2 regions of the Gottfriedia sp. S16(2024) genome follow, and region 1 is predicted to be linked to the other one. Evidence: a T-box and tRNA genes for the amino acid it is inferred to sense, from the RefSeq annotation. Region 1 holds a T-box; the other holds one or more tRNA genes.

Region 1 (3,373 bases):
TTTACTTTTTTCATTCCATCCAATCTGATAATCGACAGCTACATTATAAACTTCATTGTCTATTGAGTGTTTTAACTTAGACAATGTTAAACGATCATTTTCTAGTAAAATTTCACTATGGTTTAGTAAAAGTATAAAGTCTTTTGTTGCCAATGATTTTGAAAAATTTAATGCAGCTATTTCATCCACACCATCAAAGACATGTATTTGGTCTGTAAACTGTCTTGCTAGCTCTATCGTTCGATCGTGGGAATTCATATCAACGATGATAATTTCATCAACTATGCTACTAACTGAACTAAGACATCTTTCAATTGTGGCTTCATTATTTTGTACAACCATGCATAAACTGACTGTGATCAAGCTATCACCCTTTCTTTAATTTTGATTTTGTATAAAATGATTGATGTTATTTTAATGTTGATTTTATTAAATAGTAGTTTCCAGATCATCTATTTTAGGACTGAATTTCTAGTTCTTCTTACACTAGTTAGTTTTTCAATCAAAATTGGGTCTACTAAACTGTTAGGATCCAGGAAAAAAACGTTAGAAGATAGTAAGGGTGGGTTATTGGTCTTTAAAATATGAGCGGAAATATTCTTGGTTGTGTAGAACGGAAGGATTATTCGGAACATAACTAGCAGCTATATCATTATATTTTCTAGCAGTAAGTTGATCGCCTAATCGACTATAGCATAGACATAACTGTAGATTAGGTAACCAAGTGTAACAAGCCTGATTTATAAAAGGACTACTTGTTGGAACATCAACAAGAGTAGCAAGTTTATACCATGAAATAGCGCGTGTAAAATCACCTTGTTGAAGATAGACAAATCCTAAACGACAGCAGTTTTCTCCACGTGGTCCATCATATGAAAAAGATCTTAGACAACTACTAATCGCTTTTTCCAATTCGTTTAGATTAAAATAGCAGTCTGCCATTTTTCCGCACGCTTGAATATTATCCTCGTACCAGCCCTTTCCTTCATCAAGAAATAATTCATACCATTCAATTGCCTTTTCAAACAGCTGATGATCTACGCATTCATTCGCATAATAGTATTTGTCACGAGGACTTAGTTCATTTCCTGAAGAAATCGCATTTTCATAAATCTTTAAATTACGATCAGAAAACTCTTTGTCTTTTTGATGAATAATTGCGGCATCCGATTGAATAATTTCGCCGTAAACCTCCAAATATTCATGAACGAATCCAATCCATTTAAAATTTCTCTCTCGTTTAACGATTCGATTGCGTACAGAACTAAAGCTAGGATTACCATTTTCATCGAAAGCTAGATGATATTTCATCCCGACAGCGTCGACCTTTTTAGTTAATGACTTTTTTAATTTAAGTAATTTTTTTGCATTTTCATCAGTGATAATATCATCTGCATCTAGCCACATAATATAATCCTTCGTTGCTTTAGAAAACGCAAAATTTCTTGCCGCAGAGAAATCATTGATCCAAGTAAAATCATATATTGAATTTGTAAACTTTTTCGCTATTTCCTTTGTTTTGTCTGTTGAACCAGTATCAATTATGACAATTTCGTCTACTATATTAGATACAGAGGATAAACATCTGGAAAGTACAGCTTCTTCGTTTTTAACAATCATACAAAGGCTTAAAGTTATTGGTTTTTTTTTCATGAAATCCACCTCAATTTCTATGTTATTAAGGTTGTCAACAAATGGTGTCATTAATAAAGTTCAAAAAAAAGATTAATGTTGAAATTCTACATTAGATATGATTAAATGGAAAAAATGAATATTGAAAATTTTTAGATGAAGAGAGTAATCTTATTTTGATTCTTGTAGAGAGTTGGGGATGGTGGAAGCCTAACAGAGCGAATAAGATGAAGCGCACTTCGGAGAAGCAGTCTGAATTGATAGTAGGACTTTGCCGGGGAAGACCTCGTTAACAAATTTTAAAGTTGGTTCAATATATTTGAACAATTAGAGTGGTACCGCGGATTATTTAAACCCGTCTCTTATGATAGAGACGGGTTTTTTATATTTTGGAGAGGATTGATCATAATGAATTATGTAAATATGTATAGTGAACAAATTGAAAAAGCTTTAAATGGATCACTAACTTTAACTGAAATTAACACACTTATCGAAAAACCGAATTATGCAGATCAAGGTGATTTAGCATTTCCTTGTTTCCAATTAGCAAAAGCATTAAAAAAATCTCCAGTAATAATTGCAAAGGAAATAGCAGCACAGATTAACCATGATTTAATTGAAAAAGTAGAAGCAAACGGCCCATACGTAAACTGTTTTTTGAATAAAAAGCTAGTAAGTAAGCAAGTAATTGAATTAGTTCTTGGTCAGGGGAAGGAATATGGTAACCAAGTAATTGGAGAAGACAAAACGGTTGCGATCGATTGTTCCTCTCCAAATATTGCAAAGCCATTTTCGATGGGGCATTTGCGTTCAACAATGATTGGAAATTCAATTGCTAAAATAGCTGAAAAAAATGGGTATAAAGCAATAAAAATTAATCACCTTGGAGACTGGGGAACACAGTTTGGGAAATTAATTGTTGCTTATAAACTTTGGGGTAATCAAGACGAAGTAAAAGAAAATCCAATAAAAGAACTTTTAAAATTATATGTTAAATTTCATGAAGAAGTTGAAAAAGAGCCTCAACTTGAGGAAGAAGCTAGAAGCTGGTTTAAGCAATTAGAGGAAAAAAATGAAGAAGCTTTACACTTATGGAAGTGGTTCCGTGATGAGTCTCTAAAAGAATTCATGTTAGTATACGATTTATTAGGTGTTAACTTTGATAGCTTTAACGGAGAAGCATTTTACAATGATAAAATGGACCGAGTTATTGAACTTCTAGAGCAAAAAAACCTTTTAGTCGAATCTGAAGGTGCAGATGTTGTTGAATTAACTGAAAAGGAATTACCACCATGCTTAATTAGAAAATCTGATGGAGCTACGCTATATGCTACAAGAGATCTAGCAGCTGCACTTTATCGTAAAGAAACATATGATTTTGATAAAGCAGTGTATGTTGTAGGTGGAGAACAAGCATTGCATTTTGAGCAAGTATTTACAGTTTTGAAGAAAATGGGGTACGAATGGTCTAAAGATATGGTTCACGTACCATTCGGCTTAATCCTACAAAATGGTAAAAAAATGTCTACACGAAAAGGAAAAATTGTTCTTTTAGAAGAGGTAATTGAAGAAGCGATTAGTTTAGCTAGTCAAAATATTGCAGAAAAAAATCCTACATTAAAAAATAAAGAAGAAGTAGCAAAAATGGTTGGAGTCGGCGCAATCATTTTCCAAGATTTAAAAAATGATCGTATGAATAACATCGAATTTTCACTTGAGCAAATGCTAAAATTTGAAGGTG
Region 2 (3,373 bases), 270 kb from region 1:
GCTTTACTGCAGCTTGATATTGAATTTTGGTACAGCTTGTACAGGATAGGTAGGAGCCTGAGAAGCCGGAGCGCTAGCTTCGGTGGAGGCGTCGGTGGGATACTACCCTGGCTGTATTGAAATTCTAACCTAGAGCCGTTATCCGGCTCGGAGACAGTGTCAGGTGGGCAGTTTGACTGGGGCGGTCGCCTCCTAAAGAGTAACGGAGGCGCCCAAAGGTTCCCTCAGAATGGTTGGAAATCATTCGAAGAGTGTAAAGGCATAAGGGAGCTTGACTGCGAGACCTACAAGTCGAGCAGGGACGAAAGTCGGGCTTAGTGATCCGGTGGTTCCGCATGGAAGGGCCATCGCTCAACGGATAAAAGCTACCCCGGGGATAACAGGCTTATCTCCCCCAAGAGTCCACATCGACGGGGAGGTTTGGCACCTCGATGTCGGCTCATCGCATCCTGGGGCTGTAGTCGGTCCCAAGGGTTGGGCTGTTCGCCCATTAAAGCGGTACGCGAGCTGGGTTCAGAACGTCGTGAGACAGTTCGGTCCCTATCCGTCGTGGGCGCAGGAAATTTGAGAGGATCTGTCCTTAGTACGAGAGGACCGGGATGGACACACCGCTGGTGTACCAGTTGTTCTGCCAAGAGCATGGCTGGGTAGCTATGTGTGGAAGGGATAAGTGCTGAAAGCATCTAAGCATGAAGCCCCCCTCAAGATGAGATTTCCCATAGCGTTAAGCTAGTAAGACCCCTGAGAGACGATCAGGTTGATAGGTCAGAGGTGGAAGCGTGGTGACACGTGGAGCTGACTGATACTAATCGGTCGAGGACTTAACTAACAAGTTTGATAATGACATTATCTAGTTTTGAAGGTACAAAAATTATTATAAAAAAAATCGAAGAAAGTTATTGACTTTTAAATGAAATTTGATATAATAATTAATGTCCTAAAGAAAATGAATCAAGTGATGATAGCGAAGAGGTCACACCCGTTCCCATACCGAACACGGCAGTTAAGCTCTTCAGCGTCGATGGTAGTTGGGGGTTTCCCCCTGTGAGAGTAGAACGTCGCTTGGTTTGATGGAGGATTAGCTCAGCTGGGAGAGCACCTGCCTTACAAGCAGGGGGTCGGCGGTTCGAGCCCGTCATCCTCCACCATATGCCGACTTAGCTCAATTGGTAGAGCAACTGACTTGTAATCAGTAGGTTGGGGGTTCAAGTCCTCTAGTCGGCACTCTTTATGAGCCATTAGCTCAGTAGGTAGAGCATCTGACTTTTAATCAGAGGGTCGAAGGTTCGAATCCTTCATGGCTCACCATTTTCTAAAAAGAAAATATTTGCGGGTGTGGCGGAATTGGCAGACGCGCTAGACTTAGGATCTAGTACTTCGGTGTGGGGGTTCGAGTCCCTTCACCCGCACCATTTATCTTGTTAAACAGTATATGCGGAAGTAGTTCAGTGGTAGAATACAACCTTGCCAAGGTTGGGGTCGCGGGTTCGAGCCCCGTCTTCCGCTCCATATATGCTGCCGGGGTGGTGGAATGGCAGACACACAGGACTTAAAATCCTGCGGGGGTTGACCCCGTGCCGGTTCGAGTCCGGCCCTCGGTACCATTTTTATAATATGCGCCCGTAGCTCAATTGGATAGAGCGTTTGACTACGGATCAAAAGGTTATGGGTTCGAGTCCTTTCGGGCGCGCCATATTGTTTCACCTGTAATTCTGAACGGGAAGTGGCTCAGCTTGGTAGAGCACCTGGTTTGGGACCAGGGGGTCGCAGGTTCAAATCCTGTCTTCCCGACCATTTAAAACATGGGGCCTTAGCTCAGCTGGGAGAGCGCCTGCCTTGCACGCAGGAGGTCAGCGGTTCGATCCCGCTAGGCTCCACTTGAAGAACTTAAATTAATTTATTATGGCGGTGTAGCTCAGCTGGCTAGAGCGTACGGTTCATACCCGTGAGGTCGTGGGTTCGACTCCCTCCGCCGCTACTTATTTAAGGACCTTTAGCTCAGCTGGTTAGAGCAGACGGCTCATAACCGTCCGGTCGTAGGTTCGAGTCCTACAAGGTCCACCACTTATAATGGAGTAATACCCAAGTCTGGCTGAAGGGATCGGTCTTGAAAACCGACAGGGGTGTAACAGCCCGCGGGGGTTCGAATCCCTCTTACTCCTCCATTTTTATTAAACTTTATATAAATGGAACTAACTTAGTTAGTATCCACATTATCGCGGGGTGGAGCACGAACGAATATGCTTCGAAGAAATTACTTCAGCATACCAATCGAGCTGCTACTTGCATAATCATCCTGAGATTGGGATGGTCTTAACAAAATAACTTTATTGGAACTATATTAAATAGTATCCACATTATCGCGGGGTGGAGCAGTCTGGTAGCTCGTCGGGCTCATAACCCGAAGGTCGCAGGTTCAAATCCTGTCCCCGCAACCAAATGGTCCCGTGGTGTAGCGGTTAACATGCCTGCCTGTCACGCAGGAGATCGCCGGTTCGATCCCGGTCGGGACCGCCATTTAAGTTGGCTCGGTAGCTCAGTCGGTAGAGCAGAGGACTGAAAATCCTCGTGTCGGCGGTTCGATTCCGTCCCGAGCCACCATCTTAAATAAAAAAATGATTATAATAATAAGCCGACTTAGCTCAATTGGTAGAGCAACTGACTTGTAATCAGTAGGTTGGGGGTTCAAGTCCTCTAGTCGGCACTCTTTATGGCGGTCGTGGCGAAGTGGTTAACGCATCGGATTGTGGTTCCGACACTCGTGGGTTCGATTCCCATCGGTCGCCCCATATTTTGCGGGTGTAGTTTAATGGTAAAATAGAAGCCTTCCAAGCTTCGGTCGTGGGTTCGATTCCCATCACCCGCTTTTTATAAAATTTAATGGGCCTATAGCTCAGCTGGTTAGAGCGCACGCCTGATAAGCGTGAGGTCGATGGTTCGAGTCCATTTAGGCCCACCATTAATTTTTATAATTAGTTTTTCCGCAGTAGCTCAGTGGTAGAGCACTCGGCTGTTAACCGAGTGGTCGTAGGTTCGAACCCTACCTGCGGAGCCATATGATAGAGAAGTACCCAAGTGGCTCAAGGGGCGCCCCTGCTAAGGGTGTAGATCGGGTAACCGGTGCGAGGGTTCGAATCCCTTCTTCTCTGCCATATTTTTTTTTGGCCCGTTGGTCAAGCGGTTAAGACACCGCCCTTTCACGGCGGTAACACGGGTTCGAGTCCCGTACGGGTCATAACTAAAGCTCAGTTATTTGTGATAACACAGGTAACTGAGTTTTTTATTTGTCTTTTTTAGGACTTTAGTGAACGACATTTAATTGAATACGCCTTTCTTCATATATTAGAGTGTTCTTCTTTCATTTTAGGATGTA

The links. The T-box of region 1 lies ahead of argS (arginine--tRNA ligase). A T-box ahead of a tRNA ligase gene usually reads a tRNA of that ligase, here a tRNA-Arg.
Region 2: it has a tRNA-Arg gene. The T-box ahead of argS (arginine--tRNA ligase) is inferred to sense a tRNA for this amino acid. The anticodon was not compared.

Annotation. Positions count from the first base shown of each region.
Region 1 covers NZ_JBFLUO010000001.1:145,600-148,972, reverse strand. The annotation lists gene AB1282_RS00905 (tetratricopeptide repeat-containing glycosyltransferase) at 1-363, opposite strand, end outside; gene AB1282_RS00900 (tetratricopeptide repeat-containing glycosyltransferase family 2 protein) at 568-1,653, opposite strand; T-box leader at 1,777-1,998, shown strand; gene argS (arginine--tRNA ligase) at 2,041-3,373, shown strand, end outside.
Region 2 covers NZ_JBFLUO010000001.1:414,882-418,254, reverse strand. The annotation lists rRNA gene AB1282_RS02255 (23S ribosomal RNA) at 1-829, shown strand, start outside; rRNA gene rrf (5S ribosomal RNA) at 952-1,067, shown strand; tRNA gene AB1282_RS02245 (tRNA-Val) at 1,073-1,148, shown strand; tRNA gene AB1282_RS02240 (tRNA-Thr) at 1,152-1,224, shown strand; tRNA gene AB1282_RS02235 (tRNA-Lys) at 1,233-1,308, shown strand; tRNA gene AB1282_RS02230 (tRNA-Leu) at 1,330-1,412, shown strand; tRNA gene AB1282_RS02225 (tRNA-Gly) at 1,435-1,509, shown strand; tRNA gene AB1282_RS02220 (tRNA-Leu) at 1,518-1,604, shown strand; tRNA gene AB1282_RS02215 (tRNA-Arg) at 1,617-1,693, shown strand; tRNA gene AB1282_RS02210 (tRNA-Pro) at 1,718-1,794, shown strand; tRNA gene AB1282_RS02205 (tRNA-Ala) at 1,805-1,877, shown strand; tRNA gene AB1282_RS02200 (tRNA-Met) at 1,905-1,978, shown strand; tRNA gene AB1282_RS02195 (tRNA-Ile) at 1,988-2,064, shown strand; tRNA gene AB1282_RS02190 (tRNA-Ser) at 2,073-2,165, shown strand; tRNA gene AB1282_RS02185 (tRNA-Met) at 2,362-2,438, shown strand; tRNA gene AB1282_RS02180 (tRNA-Asp) at 2,442-2,517, shown strand; tRNA gene AB1282_RS02175 (tRNA-Phe) at 2,526-2,601, shown strand; tRNA gene AB1282_RS02170 (tRNA-Thr) at 2,632-2,704, shown strand; tRNA gene AB1282_RS02165 (tRNA-His) at 2,714-2,789, shown strand; tRNA gene AB1282_RS02160 (tRNA-Gly) at 2,796-2,866, shown strand; tRNA gene AB1282_RS02155 (tRNA-Ile) at 2,883-2,959, shown strand; tRNA gene AB1282_RS02150 (tRNA-Asn) at 2,981-3,055, shown strand; tRNA gene AB1282_RS02145 (tRNA-Ser) at 3,062-3,152, shown strand; tRNA gene AB1282_RS02140 (tRNA-Glu) at 3,164-3,235, shown strand.